One region of the Turicibacter bilis genome, then DNA from elsewhere that is predicted to be linked to it. Evidence: a T-box and tRNA genes for the amino acid it is inferred to sense, from the RefSeq annotation. Region 1 holds a T-box; the other holds one or more tRNA genes.
What was found. The T-box of region 1 lies ahead of asnS (asparagine--tRNA ligase). A T-box ahead of a tRNA ligase gene usually reads a tRNA of that ligase, here a tRNA-Asn.
Positions count from the first base shown of each region.

Region 2: it encodes a tRNA-Asn, which carries the amino acid that the T-box ahead of asnS (asparagine--tRNA ligase) is inferred to sense. The anticodon was not compared.

Region 1 is NZ_CP071249.1:1,893,678-1,901,561, forward strand. Features, by position in the region: gene jag (RNA-binding cell elongation regulator Jag/EloR) at 1-226, shown strand, start outside; gene mnmE (tRNA uridine-5-carboxymethylaminomethyl(34) synthesis GTPase MnmE) at 338-1,696, shown strand; gene J0J69_RS09160 (Maf family protein) at 2,595-3,161, opposite strand; T-box leader at 3,745-3,968, shown strand; gene asnS (asparagine--tRNA ligase) at 4,204-5,595, shown strand; gene J0J69_RS09170 (YgiQ family radical SAM protein) at 5,790-7,706, opposite strand; gene pulA (type I pullulanase) at 7,867-7,884, opposite strand, start outside.
Region 2 is NZ_CP071249.1:1,564,613-1,572,496, reverse strand. Features, by position in the region: rRNA gene J0J69_RS07630 (23S ribosomal RNA) at 1-1,136, shown strand, start outside; rRNA gene rrf (5S ribosomal RNA) at 1,189-1,297, shown strand; tRNA gene J0J69_RS07620 (tRNA-Asn) at 1,310-1,386, shown strand; tRNA gene J0J69_RS07615 (tRNA-Glu) at 1,400-1,476, shown strand; tRNA gene J0J69_RS07610 (tRNA-Val) at 1,483-1,558, shown strand; tRNA gene J0J69_RS07605 (tRNA-Thr) at 1,572-1,647, shown strand; tRNA gene J0J69_RS07600 (tRNA-Tyr) at 1,651-1,735, shown strand; tRNA gene J0J69_RS07595 (tRNA-Gln) at 1,745-1,819, shown strand; tRNA gene J0J69_RS07590 (tRNA-Lys) at 1,825-1,900, shown strand; tRNA gene J0J69_RS07585 (tRNA-Leu) at 1,940-2,028, shown strand; tRNA gene J0J69_RS07580 (tRNA-Arg) at 2,037-2,113, shown strand; tRNA gene J0J69_RS07575 (tRNA-Pro) at 2,122-2,198, shown strand; tRNA gene J0J69_RS07570 (tRNA-Ala) at 2,215-2,290, shown strand; tRNA gene J0J69_RS07565 (tRNA-Met) at 2,318-2,394, shown strand; tRNA gene J0J69_RS07560 (tRNA-Ile) at 2,405-2,481, shown strand; tRNA gene J0J69_RS07555 (tRNA-Ser) at 2,502-2,594, shown strand; tRNA gene J0J69_RS07550 (tRNA-Met) at 2,616-2,691, shown strand; tRNA gene J0J69_RS07545 (tRNA-Asp) at 2,695-2,770, shown strand; tRNA gene J0J69_RS07540 (tRNA-Phe) at 2,781-2,856, shown strand; tRNA gene J0J69_RS07535 (tRNA-Val) at 2,863-2,938, shown strand; tRNA gene J0J69_RS07530 (tRNA-Lys) at 2,946-3,021, shown strand; tRNA gene J0J69_RS07525 (tRNA-Leu) at 3,030-3,113, shown strand; gene J0J69_RS07520 (ISL3 family transposase) at 3,399-4,256, opposite strand; gene istB (IS21-like element helper ATPase IstB) at 4,311-5,063, opposite strand; gene istA (IS21 family transposase) at 5,051-6,634, opposite strand; gene J0J69_RS07505 (transposase family protein) at 6,710-7,150, opposite strand.

The DNA.
Region 1 (7,884 bases):
TGTGGATATTAACGGCTATAAACAACAACACAACCAAAAAATTGAGTACTTCGCACGCAAAATTGCTAAAGAAGTCACTCAAACAAAAATCGATGCTAAACTTGATCCGATGAATGCATACGATCGCCGATTAATCCATCAAGCTTTATCTGATTGGAAACACATCCAGACCGTGTCTGAAGGTGCCGATCCGAACCGATACATTATGATTAAATATAAACGATAAATAGACCTCCAAAGAGGTCTATTTTGACGTTTTTTTAGAGAAAGTGTTAAAATAAATACATCTAGAATAAAATTTAAATAAAATTAACATAACTGTAATGGAGGTGTCCACATGTTACAAGATACAATTGCGGGAATTGCAACCGCAATGGGTGAAGGTGCCATTTCAATTATTCGTGTTAGTGGAGATGACGCTTTACCAATTGCTAATAAACTATTCCGTGGTAAAGATTTAACAACAGTACCGAGCCATACCATTAACTATGGTTTTATATATGATCCTGAAACAAATAAAAAAGTCGATGAAGTATTAGTCTCTGTTATGCGAGCACCTAAAACATTCACAGTCGAAGACGTCGTTGAAATTAACTGTCACGGTGGAATCTTAGTCACAAATAAAATTCTTGAATTATTATTGGTGGCTGGTGCACGAATCGCTGAACCAGGAGAATTTACAAAACGTGCGTTCTTAAATGGACGTATCGACTTAGCACAAGCTGAATCAATCATGGACATTATTCACGCCAAAAGTGAACAATCCTTATCACTTGCTTTAAATGGATTAGATGGACGTGTATCTCGCCTAATCAAAGAAATGCGCGAAGAAATTTTAAATATTGTTGCTAACATCGAAGTTAACATCGACTATCCAGAGTACGATGATGTGGAAGAAATGACGAATGACATTTTACTTCCTCGTTCAATCGAGATTCACGAAAAAATGTTAAAACTACTCGACACAGCTAAAACAGGGAAAATCCTACGAGATGGAATTAAAACTGCAATTATCGGGCGTCCTAACGTCGGAAAATCGAGCCTTCTCAATCAATTAATGCGCGAAGAAAAAGCTATCGTAACCAACATTGCTGGAACAACACGCGACACAGTAGAAGGATATATCAATATCGGGGGATTAACCTTAAACTTAATTGATACAGCTGGAATTCGTGAAACGAAAGATATCGTTGAGGCGATTGGTGTCGAAAAATCTAAGAAATTAATCAATGAAGCCGAATTAGTCTTACTTGTTTTAAATAATAATGAAGCATTAACTGCTGATGATCGTGAATTATTACAATTAACTGCCGATAAAAATCGTATCATCATCTTAAATAAAACTGACTTAGAAACTAACATTGAACGTTCTGAATTACCATCGTATGTAGAAACATCAATGGTACTTGAGCAAGGAATCGAAGTCTTAGAAAATAGTATCAAAAAAATGTTTGAAATCGGGGACATTGGTTCATCTGATATGACTTACTTATCAAATGCACGCCATATTGCAAAATTAAAACAAGCCATTACTTCAATTGAAGATGCCATCAATGCTATGCAAATGGGAATGCTTGTGGATATGGTAGAAATCGATATAAAAAATGCCTGGTATTCACTTGGAGAAATTCTAGGAGAAGAAATTGGAGATTCGTTACTAGATGAACTCTTCAGTAAATTCTGTTTAGGTAAATAAAAAAGATTAGAGAGTTTTATCTCTAATCTTTTTTTATGCACTAATACAGGAAAAATATCTCAAAATTAAAATAAAATGCATCTTATTTTCGTGTTATAATTCCGCTTGCTTCTATTCTAAAATTTCGACAATAAAATAAGTTATCTACACACTGTAAACAACTCTGTGGACAATAATCGACACTTATCTACAACTTATTCACAAGATACACACAGGTATAAACATGGTAAAATCGACATTTTCAGACGTTTATCCACATTATTCACAACATTTATTATTATTGTTATTATTATAAATAAAAATATATAATATAATATCAAACTTTGTCGTAAATAAAAAAATTCATCCATATTCTTTAATAAAGAATATGGCCAGCTATCTGAATTAAATTAAATTTATCTTAATATAAATTTCTCAATTAAAATTTAACCCCCAGATATTAAAACAAATTCCTTTAAAATATGTATTAATTCACATCTTATATAAAAAATTAGTTACTTTCTATCTTTTTAACTCTAAATTTGCTGAATAATCTTAAAATGTATAAAATCATTATATTTTAAAAAAATGTCGAAATTTCCTCATTCCATTTTTATTAAAAATCTCTTATTTTTCATCATAAATCTACGAATTTTAAAAATATAACAGGGAAAATCACTGAAATTTAGATTACTAAAAACCGACAAATGAAAACAACTATCTACAACAAATTCACACCTATATGGACAATAATCGACACTTATCTACAACTTATTCACAAGATTTACACAGTCAAAAACATAGGAAAACCGACATTTTCAGACACTTATCCCCACTATCCCCAAACATTATTATTAAAGTTATTATTAAATAAATAATATATTAACTATAAAAAAAACGGATCAAATCGATCCGACTCCTAAATTAAACCTAAATGTGTTAATGTACGTTTTAATGAAGCAATAGGTAATCCCATCACACTATAATAATCTCCAGAAATAGATTTAACTAATTCAAACCCTTTTCCTTGAATTCCATATGAACCTGCTTTATCCATAGGTTCTCCGCTTTGAATATAATTTAAAATCCATTCATCAGTTACATTATAAAATTCTACTTCGGTAATATTAACGAAACTTGTTAATAACTCTTTATCTTTATTAATAATACTGACTCCAGTCATTACTTGATGTTTACGTCCTGATAATGATTTTAGCATATTAAATGCATCTTCTTCATTTTTAGGTTTCCCTAAAATCTTTCCACCAAATACAACAATCGTATCAGCACCGATAATTGTCTCTTGAGGAAATAACTCAGCAACTGCACAAGCTTTTTGAATCGCAAGATCTTGAACTTGTCCCGCTACATCTAAATCCTCATCTAACATCTCATCCACTTGGCTCACAATCACACGATGTTTAATTCCCGCTAACTCTAATAATTCTTTTCGTCTTGGAGACTGAGAGGCTAATATAATTCCCATTATAAAAACTCCTTTTATTCAAAATATAATGAGTTATTATAACACAAGTAAAGTTCCCCTATTAATGAACTTTAAAATAATCCCTTATATACACTCAAATTATAACGAATTACTTCATATGATGATAAAATTATACAAAGATAAGATTCAACAATAATCTATATCATTAGACAAAATTCAAAAAATATTAAACATTGTCCTATTCGTCTACAACTCGACAAAATTCTATTTTTTTAACAATATCCCGAAATAATTAGGTATGCCTTACTTATAAATTATTGGAGTAATGAATATGGAGGAGACATAGTATATGTTGACGAATTATTTGTTAAAGAGTCATATCGTAGTAAGTGAATTAGCACAAAATTTTTTAAATATTTAGAACAAAATGATACAATTTGTTTGGAAACAATATGACAAAATAAAAAAGCACAACTCTTTTATGAAAAGAATAATTTTTCTATTTACGAGAATATTTTTTACTTCAAAAAATTAAACTAAAATGACAGAATATATTTTTTGATAATTCTGGGGATAATTATTGACTAATAATGACTTACAGTATAATATCTTAATTAAGTAAATACTTACGTTGAAAAGGAGAGTAGCTTTTAATTAAGTTATAGCGAATCAGGGACGGTGGAAGCCTGATATGGCGTTGAAAGTGAAGAACACCTTGGAGTTACTTACCGAAAGCAAAATTGTGAGTAGACTAAGTCGTAGATCCTGCGTTAAAGGTAAAGGGTAAGAACAGATTAGTTCTTAAACTAGGGTGGTACCGCGGATCAACAGTCATTCGTCCCTTTTGGGCGAAGACTGTTTTTTTGTTGCCCGAGGTGATTCTCAATAACTTATCCACAAATTCAAAAAAAGCATTTGAAATTTCATCTATAGGAATTTAAACATTAGACAATCTAGATTATGTATGTTTTTCCTTGACAAAATACTTATTAGAGAAGTTTAAAGTTTAATTTGATTTGTGCATATCTTTGAAATATCCAAGCAACAAAATATTGATTTATTATAAAAGGAGGACCTCTTAATGGAAAAAATCGTTGTACGTCAATTATTTAGAAACTTAGATCGTTATGCTAACCAAATCGTTGAATTAAACGGATGGGTTCGTAATAACCGTGCTCAAAAATCATTTGGATTCTTAATGGTGAATGATGGTTCATTCTTCGAGACAATCCAAGTTGTTTATGAGGAAAACTTAGAAAACTTTAAAGAAGTTCAAAAGTTCCGTGTTGGTTCAGCAGTCACAGTTCGTGGATTAGTAGTGCCAACACCAGATGCTAAACAACCATTTGAAATCAAAGCACAGGAGGTAATTTTAGAAGGCGATTGTCCTGAAGATTACCCAATCCAACCAAAACGCCACACACGTGAATTCTTGCGTGAAGTTGCACACTTACGCCCACGCACAAACTTATTCGCTGCAGTATTCCGTGTTCGCTCTTTAGTTGCTCATGCTATCCACAGCTACTTCCAAGAGCAAAATTTCGTTTATGTTCATACACCAATTATCACGGGATCTGATGCTGAAGGTGCGGGAGAAATGTTCCAAGTGACAACATTAGATTTTAACAACGTTCCACGTACTGAAGAAGGAGCAGTTGATTTCAAACAAGACTTCTTCGCTAAATCAACAAATTTAACAGTATCAGGACAATTAGAAGCTGAAACATTCGCATTGGCTTTACGTGATGTATACACATTCGGACCAACATTCCGTGCAGAAAACTCTAATACTCAACGCCATGCCGCTGAATTCTGGATGATTGAACCAGAAATTGCATTTGCTGACTTACAAGATGATATGGATTTAGCAGAAGGTATGGTTAAATATATTATCAACTACGTATTAGAGCATGCTCCAGAAGAAATGGCATTCTTTGATCAATTCGTAAGCAAAGGAGTTTTAGAGCGTGTTAAAGCAGTAGCAGCATCTGATTTCAAACGCCTTCCATATACAGAAGCAATCGAAATCTTATTACAAGCTGATAAAAAATTCGAAAACCCAGTATCTTGGGGAATTGACTTATCAACAGAACATGAACGTTACTTAACTGATGAAGTATTTAAAGCACCAGTTTTCGTAACAGACTATCCAAAAGATATCAAAGCCTTCTACATGCGTTTAAATGATGATCAAAAAACTGTTGCTGCGATGGACCTTTTAGTACCAGGTGTTGGTGAATTAATCGGTGGTTCACAACGTGAAGAACGTTTAGAAATCCTAGAACAACGTATGGACGAAATCGGAGTACCAAAAGAAGAATTAGATTGGTATTTAGATTTACGCCGTTATGGTGGAGTCAAACATGCTGGATTCGGTTTAGGGTTTGAACGTATGATCATGTACATCACAGGAGTAGAAAATATCCGTGATGTAGTCCCATTCCCACGTACACCTAAAAATGCAGAATTCTAAAATACTAAAAACTCTCGTGCAAACGAGAGTTTTAATTTTGTAAAATGTGTAATAGCATATATAGTGGGCATTATAAAGAATCCTTGTCCAAAAGTATATCAATTACTAAAGTATAAAAGAGACAAAAAAACACGTCGGCTTAATTGACGTGTTTTTTAACTAATAAATTAATAAGCTTTTATGTTATTTATAATTTAGCGAGATTTTCTTTTTTTCTTTCCACCTTCATAAGCCTTTTTATGACTTGGCTTTTGATAATTTTTTTGTTGTTTTTGATTTGATTTAGTCGTTAGTTTACTTGATTTTACTGGTAATTTTGGTTTTACTGGTCTAATTAAACATTCAGGTTCATAGCCAACTAAATCTAAACGTCCGGCTTTTTGTAAGGCTTCATAAACTAAATCATAATTCTTTGGATTTTTATATTGAATTAAGGCACGTTGCATTGCCTTCTCATTAGGATTTTTTGGAACATAAACTGGTGTCATTGTACGAGGATCGACGCCTGTATAGAACATCGTTGTGGATAACGTACCTGGTGTTGGATAGAAATCTTGTACCTGTTCTGGCTGATGATTAATATCACGTAAATACTCAGCTAATTCAATGGCACCATGTAAATCACAACCTGGATGTGAACTCATTAAATATGGCACTAAGTACTGATCCTTATTTAACTTTTTATTAATTGCATAATATTTTCTTACAAATCGATCATATAAAGAACGTGTTGGTTTCCCCATATAATGTAACACCTTATCTGAAACATGCTCAGGGGCCACTTTTAATTGTCCGCTGACATGATGTTCAACTAATTCATGGAAAAATTCATCATTTTTATCATACATCACATAATCATAACGAATTCCTGAACGAACAAATACTTTCTTCACATTTGGTAAAGTTCTTAATTGTCGAAGAAGATCAAGATACTCACTATGATCTACTTTTAATTGTTTACATGGATTAGGATGTAAACATTGCTTTTTCTTACAAACACCTTTTGTTATTTGTTTATCACAACTTGGGGCATAGAAATTAGCTGTTGGTCCTCCAACATCATGAATATATCCTTTAAAATTAACATCTTCCGTGATCTTCTTAGCTTCCTCAATAATTGATTCTTTAGAACGTGTTTGAATGGTACGTCCTTGATGGAAGGTTAGAGCACAGAAATTACACCCACCATAACATCCGCGATTAGAAATTAAACTAAATTTCACTTCATCAATTGCTGGAATATGTCCTAATTCTTTATACATTGGGTGATATTCTCTTGTATAAGGAAGAGCGTACGTATAATCCATTTCTTCTTGAGTTAAACGTTCACCTGGTGGATTTTGAACTACATACCAACCTTGGCAAGGCTCAACTAATGTTTTTGCGACAATTGAATCCGTATTCTCATATTGGATATTAAAACTTTTTGCATAAGTCATTTTATCCGCTACAATTTCTTCGTAGCTTGGAAGCATGATGTAATCATAAGCACGACTTAAATCTTTAGTTTTCCAAACAGATCCACGAATATAAACTAAGTCTTCAACTGCAATTCCAGCATTTAAAGCATCAGCAACCTCAATAATAATTTTTTCGCCCATCCCATAAAGTAATAAATCAGCTTTAGCATCTAATAATAAAGAATGACGAACTTTATCATCCCAATAATCATAGTGAGCCAGACGACGTAAAGATGCCTCAATTCCACCTACAATAATCGGAACATCTGGATAAGCTTGACGTGCCATATGAGAATAAACAATAGTTGCACGGTCAGGACGTTTTCCCATTTCCCCATTAGGAGTATAAGAATCTTTTTTACGACGGCGTTTAGATACCGAATAATGATTGACCATCGAATCAATATTTCCAGAAGAAATTAAAAAACCTAAACGAGGCTTTCCAAAACGTCTAAACTCTTCAACCTCTTTCCAATTTGGTTGTGAAATAATACAAACCTTATAACCATATGCTTCAAGTGTTCTTGTAATAATCGCAGCACCAAATGAAGGATGATCCACATAAGCATCACCCGTAATATAAACGAAGTCAGCCTGTTCCCAACCACGAGCCTTCATTTCCTCGTGTGTTACTGGTAAAAATTCTGACATATTATCACCTCGTCAAATTCAGTCTATCGACATTATAACAGGTTTCTTCTTAAAACATGAAACACATTTATTAGCAATAGTTATAAAAAAGTCTAGGTATCTATTAAAATTTAAGGAAAATTAAAAGAGACTAATCTCATCGACTAGTCTCTTTTAGAAATTATTTAGAAGCTTTCTT
Region 2 (7,884 bases), 330 kb from region 1:
AGGCCCAGGCGACTGTTTATCAAAAACACAGGTCTCTGCTAAACCGCAAGGTGATGTATAGGGGCTGACGCCTGCCCGGTGCTGGAAGGTTAAGAGGAGAGGTTAGCGCAAGCGAAGCTTTGAATTGAAGCCCCAGTAAACGGCGGCCGTAACTATAACGGTCCTAAGGTAGCGAAATTCCTTGTCGGGTAAGTTCCGACCCGCACGAAAGGCGTAACGATCTGGGCGCTGTCTCAACAAGAGACTCGGTGAAATCATAGTACCTGTGAAGATGCAGGTTACCCGCGACAGGACGGAAAGACCCCGTGGAGCTTTACTGTAGCTTGATATTGAGCACTGGTGGCACATGTACAGGATAGGTAGGAGACGAAGAAACCAGGACGCCAGTCTTGGTGGAGTCGCTGTTGGGATACTACCCTTGTGTCACTGGGGTTCTAACCCGTGGCCCTTATCGGGTCAGGGAACAGTGTCAGGTGGGCAGTTTGACTGGGGCGGTCGCCTCCCAAAGAGTAACGGAGGCGCCCAAAGGTTCCCTCAGAATGGTTGGAAATCATTCGAAGAGTGTAAAGGCAGAAGGGAGCTTGACTGCGAGACCTACAAGTCGAGCAGGGACGAAAGTCGGGCTTAGTGATCCGGCGGTACCGAATGGAAGGGCCGTCGCTCAACGGATAAAAGCTACCCCGGGGATAACAGGCTGATCTCCCCCAAGAGTTCACATCGACGGGGAGGTTTGGCACCTCGATGTCGGCTCATCGCATCCTGGGGCTGTAGTCGGTCCCAAGGGTTGGGCTGTTCGCCCATTAAAGCGGTACGCGAGCTGGGTTCAGAACGTCGTGAGACAGTTCGGTCCCTATCCGTCGTGGGCGTAGGAAATTTGAGAGGAGCTGTCCTTAGTACGAGAGGACCGGGATGGACACACCGCTGGTGTACCAGTTGTTCTGCCAGGAGCATAGCTGGGTAGCTACGTGTGGACGGGATAAACGCTGAAAGCATCTAAGCGTGAAGCCCCCCTCAAGATGAGATTTCCCATTCGAAAGAAGTAAGATCCCTTGAAGACGACGAGGTTGATAGGTCAGGAGTGGAAGTGTGGTGACACATGGAGCGGACTGATACTAATCGATCGAGGACTTAACCAAAGAAACTGAAGAAGATATCTAGTTTTGGAAGATTAACAACATCTTTCAATGGTCTAGTGATGATGGCAAGGAGGGCACACCTGTTCCCATACCGAACACAGAAGTTAAGCTCCTTAGCGCCGAGGGTAGTACGCAAGTGCGAGAGTAGGACGTCGCTGGGCCAAAATAAACCTGCCTCAATAGCTCAGTTGGTTAGAGCACTTGACTGTTAATCAAGGGGTCCTAGGTTCGAGTCCTAGTTGGGGCGCCATTAATTACTTAATGGCCCGTTGGTGAAGCGGTTTAACACACATGCCTTTCACGCATGCATACACGGGTTCGAATCCCGTACGGGTCACCATTAAGTGGAGGATTAGCTCAGCTGGGAGAGCATCTGCCTTACAAGCAGAGGGTCGGCGGTTCGAGCCCGTCATCCTCCACCATAATTAAATAACTGCCGGAATAGCTCAATTGGTAGAGCAACTGACTTGTAATCAGTAGGTTGCGGGTTCAAGTCCTGCTTCCGGCACCAGCTGGTGGGGTAGCGAAGTGGCTAAACGCGGCGGACTGTAAATCCGCTCTCTCCGAGTTCGGCGGTTCGAATCCGTCCCCCACCACCACTTTAATCATGGGCTATAGCCAAGCGGTAAGGCAACGGACTTTGACTCCGTCATGCGCTGGTTCGAATCCAGCTAGCCCAGCCAATGATGTCCTGCTAGCTCAGTTGGTAGAGCATCTGACTTTTAATCAGAGGGTCAGAGGTTCGAGTCCTCTGCAGGACACCATTTTTAAGAAATAGGCGCGTGCCTTGAAATAAATGAAATGCCTGGGTGGCGGAACTGGTAGACGCACAGGACTTAAAATCCTGCGGGTGGTGACACCCGTGCCGGTTCGATTCCGGCCCTAGGCACCAACTAAATAGCGCCCATAGCTCAATTGGATAGAGCGTTTGACTACGGATCAAAAGGTTAGGGGTTCGACTCCTCTTGGGCGCGCCATAAAAGTTCGGGAAGTGGCTCAGCTTGGTAGAGCACCTGGTTTGGGACCAGGGGGTCGCAGGTTCGAATCCTGTCTTCCCGACCATTAAATGAATACCCATGGGGACTTAGCTCAGCTGGGAGAGCGCCTGCCTTGCACGCAGGAGGTCAGGGGTTCGATCCCCCTAGTCTCCACCAATTGAATATTAGCAAATAACAATAAATGGCGGAGTAGCTCAACTGGCTAGAGCGTACGGTTCATACCCGTGAGGTTGGGGGTTCGAGTCCCTCCTCCGCTACCATGAAAGACCCGGACCCTTAGCTCAGTTGGTTAGAGCTATCGGCTCATAACCGATCGGTCGTAGGTTCGAGTCCTACAGGGTCCACCAGTTAGTTTGCATCATGATACGGAGGAATACCCAAGTCCGGCTGAAGGGATCGGTCTTGAAAACCGACAGGGCGTGAAAGCGTCGCGGGGGTTCGAATCCCTCTTCCTCCGCCATATTAAATTTAAATATAACATCGCGGGGTGGAGCAGTTGGTAGCTCGTCGGGCTCATAACCCGAAGGTCGCAGGTTCAAGTCCTGTCCCCGCAACCAAAAGGTCCAGTGGTGTAGCGGTTAACATGCCTGCCTGTCACGCAGGAGATCGCGGGTTCGATTCCCGTCTGGACCGCCATTTTAGAAAAGGCTTGGTAGCTCAGTCGGTAGAGCAAAGGACTGAAAATCCTTGTGTCGGCGGTTCGATTCCGTCCCAAGCCACCATTAAGTGGAGGATTAGCTCAGCTGGGAGAGCATCTGCCTTACAAGCAGAGGGTCGGCGGTTCGAGCCCGTCATCCTCCACCATAAAAAAGTCCTGCTAGCTCAGTTGGTAGAGCATCTGACTTTTAATCAGAGGGTCAGAGGTTCGAGTCCTCTGCAGGACACCATTTTAAATGCGGGTGTGGCGGAATTGGCAGACGCGCTAGATTTAGGCTCTAGTACCTTTGGTGTGCAGGTTCAACTCCTGTCACCCGCACCATTTACTTTAATAAACTTAGGTAAGATTTTTAAAAGTTTTATCTTTTTTTATTTTTAGAGAAAAAATACCATTGCATATTAAAAAAACCAGTTATTAAAGAACTGGTTTTTTTAATGGATATTTTCACAGAATGTTGCTAATCAAATTATAGAGGTTCTTTGGTACTATAAAACTTGTAGAGAAATACTTTGATTGAAAGTGTTTATTCTACAAGTTTTTTTGGCTCTTTGTCAACTGGTGTGGGTGAAGAAATTTTATACCTGTAATCGTGAGGGATTAAGCTGCTCATTGAGCAGTTTGATTCCTTTTATTTTTTTGTTCAAAGGTGTACTTATGGATAATCAAAATTCTAGCTTTGAAATGATAGAAACTACGGTATCCAAAGGCCATGCGTTTAATCACTTTAATCTTGTTATTAATCCCTTCAAGCACTCCATTGGTATAAGATGTTTCAATCGTATTTTTGATATAATCTTGGTAGTTAGTTAATGTTTTTAAAGCTGTTTTCATTTCAGGTGAAAGTAAGTCAGAGGGGTTTTGAATGGCATGATGAAAAGCATCAAAGTTGCGAAGTTTGATGGCCTGTTTGATGGTTTGATAGAAGTCATAAGTGGCTTTTAATTCCGGATCTAAAGCGAGTAAAAAGTCGATGATTTCTTGTTGAGAAATCTGCTTTTTGAAACAGTTAGAATAGAAGTAGTGGGTAGAATGGATATCCTCTTGGGCTTTTAATAAGAGGCGCCAGTAATGTTTGAATTTGTTGTAGAACTCTTTGTTTTGGTTCATGAAACGAATACGAGTTTTATTAAGGGCGCGAGATAAAAGTTGAACAACATGAAACTTATCTAAAACAATCTTAGCGTTGGGAAACACCTCTTTAATGAGTGTCATATACGGAGCATACATATCAATAACAACGTGAGTTACACCTTCACGGGCCTCCTTAGAAAATCGCATGAAATAAGGTTTTAAAGTGCTTAGACGACGGTCTTCAACGATATCAATTAACTTCCCATTAGAAGCATCACAAAAAATGAATGACATAGCCCCTTCCGCTGATTTGACCGACTTAAACTCATCAAAACAAAGCACCTTTGGAAGAGAGTTAAAATGAAGGGGTTGTTCCTCGTACGATGTATGAATGATCCGATTGATGTATATTGCAAGTGAAAAGTTAACTTAATTGAAATTTAATTTTTAACTTTCATGATTTTCTAAGAATTTTTTTGATTGTTGTAGACGATAGCTTGTTCCATTCATGTTAATCACATAAGATTGATGGGTAATGCGATCAACCATGGCCGCTGTGATAATCGGATCATGGAAGATTTCATTCCATCTTGAAAAGGGCAAGTTAGTCGTAAACATTGTTGATGCTTTTTCACATCGAGTAGAGATAAAGTTAAAGAGCAGCTCTGCGCCTTCTTTATCAAACGAGATATAACCAAGCTCATCTAAAATAACGAGATGATATTTATCAAACTTCTTTTTTAAACGTTGTAGGACACGTTCATTTTTTGCTTCTTTTAACTCAATAATTAAAGTCGGAACATGCGCAAAATACACATGATATCCAGCTTGACAGGCTTTAATTCCAAGTCCAATGACCGTATGACTTTTACCAGTTCCAGGGTTACCTGCTAGTATGACATTTTGTTTCTTTTCAATAAATTCTAAGCTTTTTAATGTTTGATAATGTTTTTGAGCCTCTAATGGTAAAGCAGCGACCTCTAATTCCTCTAAATGTTTTAGATATGGAAATTTAGCAGCTCTTATACGCGTATTAACCCCATTCTGTTGTCTAAGTTCAACCTCATATTGAAAAAGATTCAGTAAGAACTCTTCATAGGATTGATTTTCTAACCGAGCTTGTTCTAAATGAAAAGACAAATTTTGATGAATATAAGGTAAGCGTAAATGTTTGGTGTAAGTTTTAATTAATTGATCCATGAGTTTTCTCCTTGACTATACATTGAACTAATTTCAGATAATTGATGATAACAAGCTTGTTCAATAGGGGCTTCAATTAAATCTTTGGTATTGAACTGACTAGGGTTTAAATTCAATAAGTAATTGATGATGTGATGATTTTGAATCGGTAACCCTTGTCGTTTTAAAGATTCAATCGCAAACTGAACCGTTTCAAGAGAGTTCTGCTCAATTATTGTTAATAGATAGATAAAGTCTCGTGGATTTGTGTTATAATAAGTTTGGAATATGTTTTGAAGCCAGGGAGTAGCTTGTTTGAGAGCCAAGCTATGCGCAATTGCCCCGGGCTTCTTTTTTAATGTCGCTAAATAGTGATGAATATCTATATGATATTGGTGACGTCCGATTAATCGGTTAGCCTTAAATAAAAATCGATCATCGAAATAAACTTTAATCTGGTTAATGTTTTTACGGACAGTCACCTCTTTTCCTACTAAGTAATCCGGAACAGAATAAAAATTGGAATCGACATGAATAAAACTATATTTATTCACTTTATAGGTAGAGGTTAAATAAGTATCCAAGGGTAACCTATATGGAAGTAAATTCTTCTGTTCTTGTGCAAATACAGTTTCTGCAGATTGGTTCGTTCGTTGTTTTATTTTTTGATTTTCACGGTGAGTTGCTTCTAAAAGTGCAGTAACAGCATCTGCAATTGTTTTGAAATGGTGAGACTTACTATAAGCTTTTCGTCGAATTAATTCAACAGAACGCTCCACATGACCTTTTTCATGACCACTGTAAGGATTGGTGTATCGGGGAATATAACCGTAATAATTCATTAATTTTTTAACCACCTCAGTGGGTTGTTTTTCTCTACCAGCTAGATGTTTCACTTGAACACGTGCATTGTCATAGACGATTTCAGTCGGAACCCCTTTGATTTCTTCAAAGAAGCGAGTGTGAATATCAAGAAAAGCTTCCGTATTTTCATGTGAATAAAGGTAAGCAAATCTCTTATCACTATATTTTAAGTCAAACACTCCAATTTTAAATCGTCGCTCAGCACCCAATTCCTCAATATAAAGAGTAACATCTCCCCAATCAAATTCAGCCACTTGTCCAGGCTCATAAACTTGCCTAATAAATGCCTCTTTTGAACGTTGGGCTTGTTTAGAAACATAAGCACAAACTGAACGATAGCTAATATCAATATTTTTCGAAATCAGCCATTCATAAATATCTGTATTTTTCATGATGAGTTTCCGTTTCCCCTGTTGAATCTTTTGTTTATTTTCTTCTAAGCAAGAATCAATCATTGACTCAACATCAGGTGTTAATTTAATACGTTGACGTTTACTACTATCGTACTTAGGCTTAGCAGATGAACGGATAATAATCTGTTCTTTTTCTTCAGCGGTCGTAGCTAATTCTAATTCTTGTTGATCCTTCTCATATTGCTTAATATATTTACTAACCGTTTGTCGAGTCATTCCTATCTCTTTAGCAATGTCGGTATAAGATAGACCTTTTAGATATAAACGAATCATTTTTTCTTTCTTCTCCAAAGTTAGCACTCCTATCTCCTCCATATCTCTAGTTGATATGGATAATTTTACAAAAGAGATGTTAACTTTTCAAATGCATCCCTGTTAATTATTAGAATACTATAAACAATTGACCGTTGAATGGGATACGTTGAGTTCACGGGCAATATCTGACTCGGATTTTTTATGGCTAGCCTCTAGGAAAATGGCTTGTTTAAGGGGATTAGAAAGGTAACAATTAGATTCTACGAGAGAGGTTTTAAGCGTAAAGGTACGATCACAATGACGGCATTTATAGCGTTGCTTTTTTAAATCGAGATAGGTATCAAAGCCAGAGAGTTTCATCATCTTAATACGAGAGGTTTTGAAGCCGTGTTTAATAATGTTTGAATCAAAAATATGGCCACACTGATAACAATGGGTAGGCTGAAAAGACAAGATTCCTGAGATAAGTTTTGAACGAACCACGTTAATCATCACTTCTTTCATCCAATCTTCTGGAAAAGTGATTGTTTTATCTTTTAAATCAAGTAAAGTTGAGATACAATGAGTATGAGACATTATTCCAATCCTTTCGTGTTTTTTTGGTCAATTACATGGTATAGAATTTGGGACATAATGTCTCTTTTTTTTGTACTTATTTTTTACTTCAAATAAAAGAGGTGTGGGAGTCACCCACACCAAATATTATAGAACCATTATAGATAATAGTGATATAGTTTTAGTTTAGACAAGTCTTATGCAAAAGGTCTTTATTATAAATATACGAGATTCTATTGTATAATTTTTAAAAAATAAGACTCTCTTTTATTAATCATCTTCTTGATTTTAGTCTATCCATTATTGAGGATTTAATCGACCCTTGCTATTCGATTAAATCCTCTTTTTTATTGTTGAAAAGTGTGGTTGCTAATTTAAGTAATGTAAATTGTTTATATGAAAAATTTTATGAAAGTTTTGAATGAAAGATATAGATTAAACCATTTTTTGTAAATTATGTGATAGAATGATTTTATATGGCAATTTAATTTCCGACTTTGGATTATAAGTATTAATATGAATCATTTAGCTTGCGAAGTAAAGGTTTTCTACTACTAGGGAATGAAATTGAGATGTAATGCCTTTAAGGTATGGATAGAGTAGAGAGTCGAAGTCAGTGATTAATAAATCAAATTAATTATATATAGGGGGATTTAAAGATTAATAAAGAAGTGTAATGGAAATGATAATGCTGTACTTTTTTAAAGAAATAGGATCGGCATAAATAAGAGAATAAATAGTATATGGTCACATAA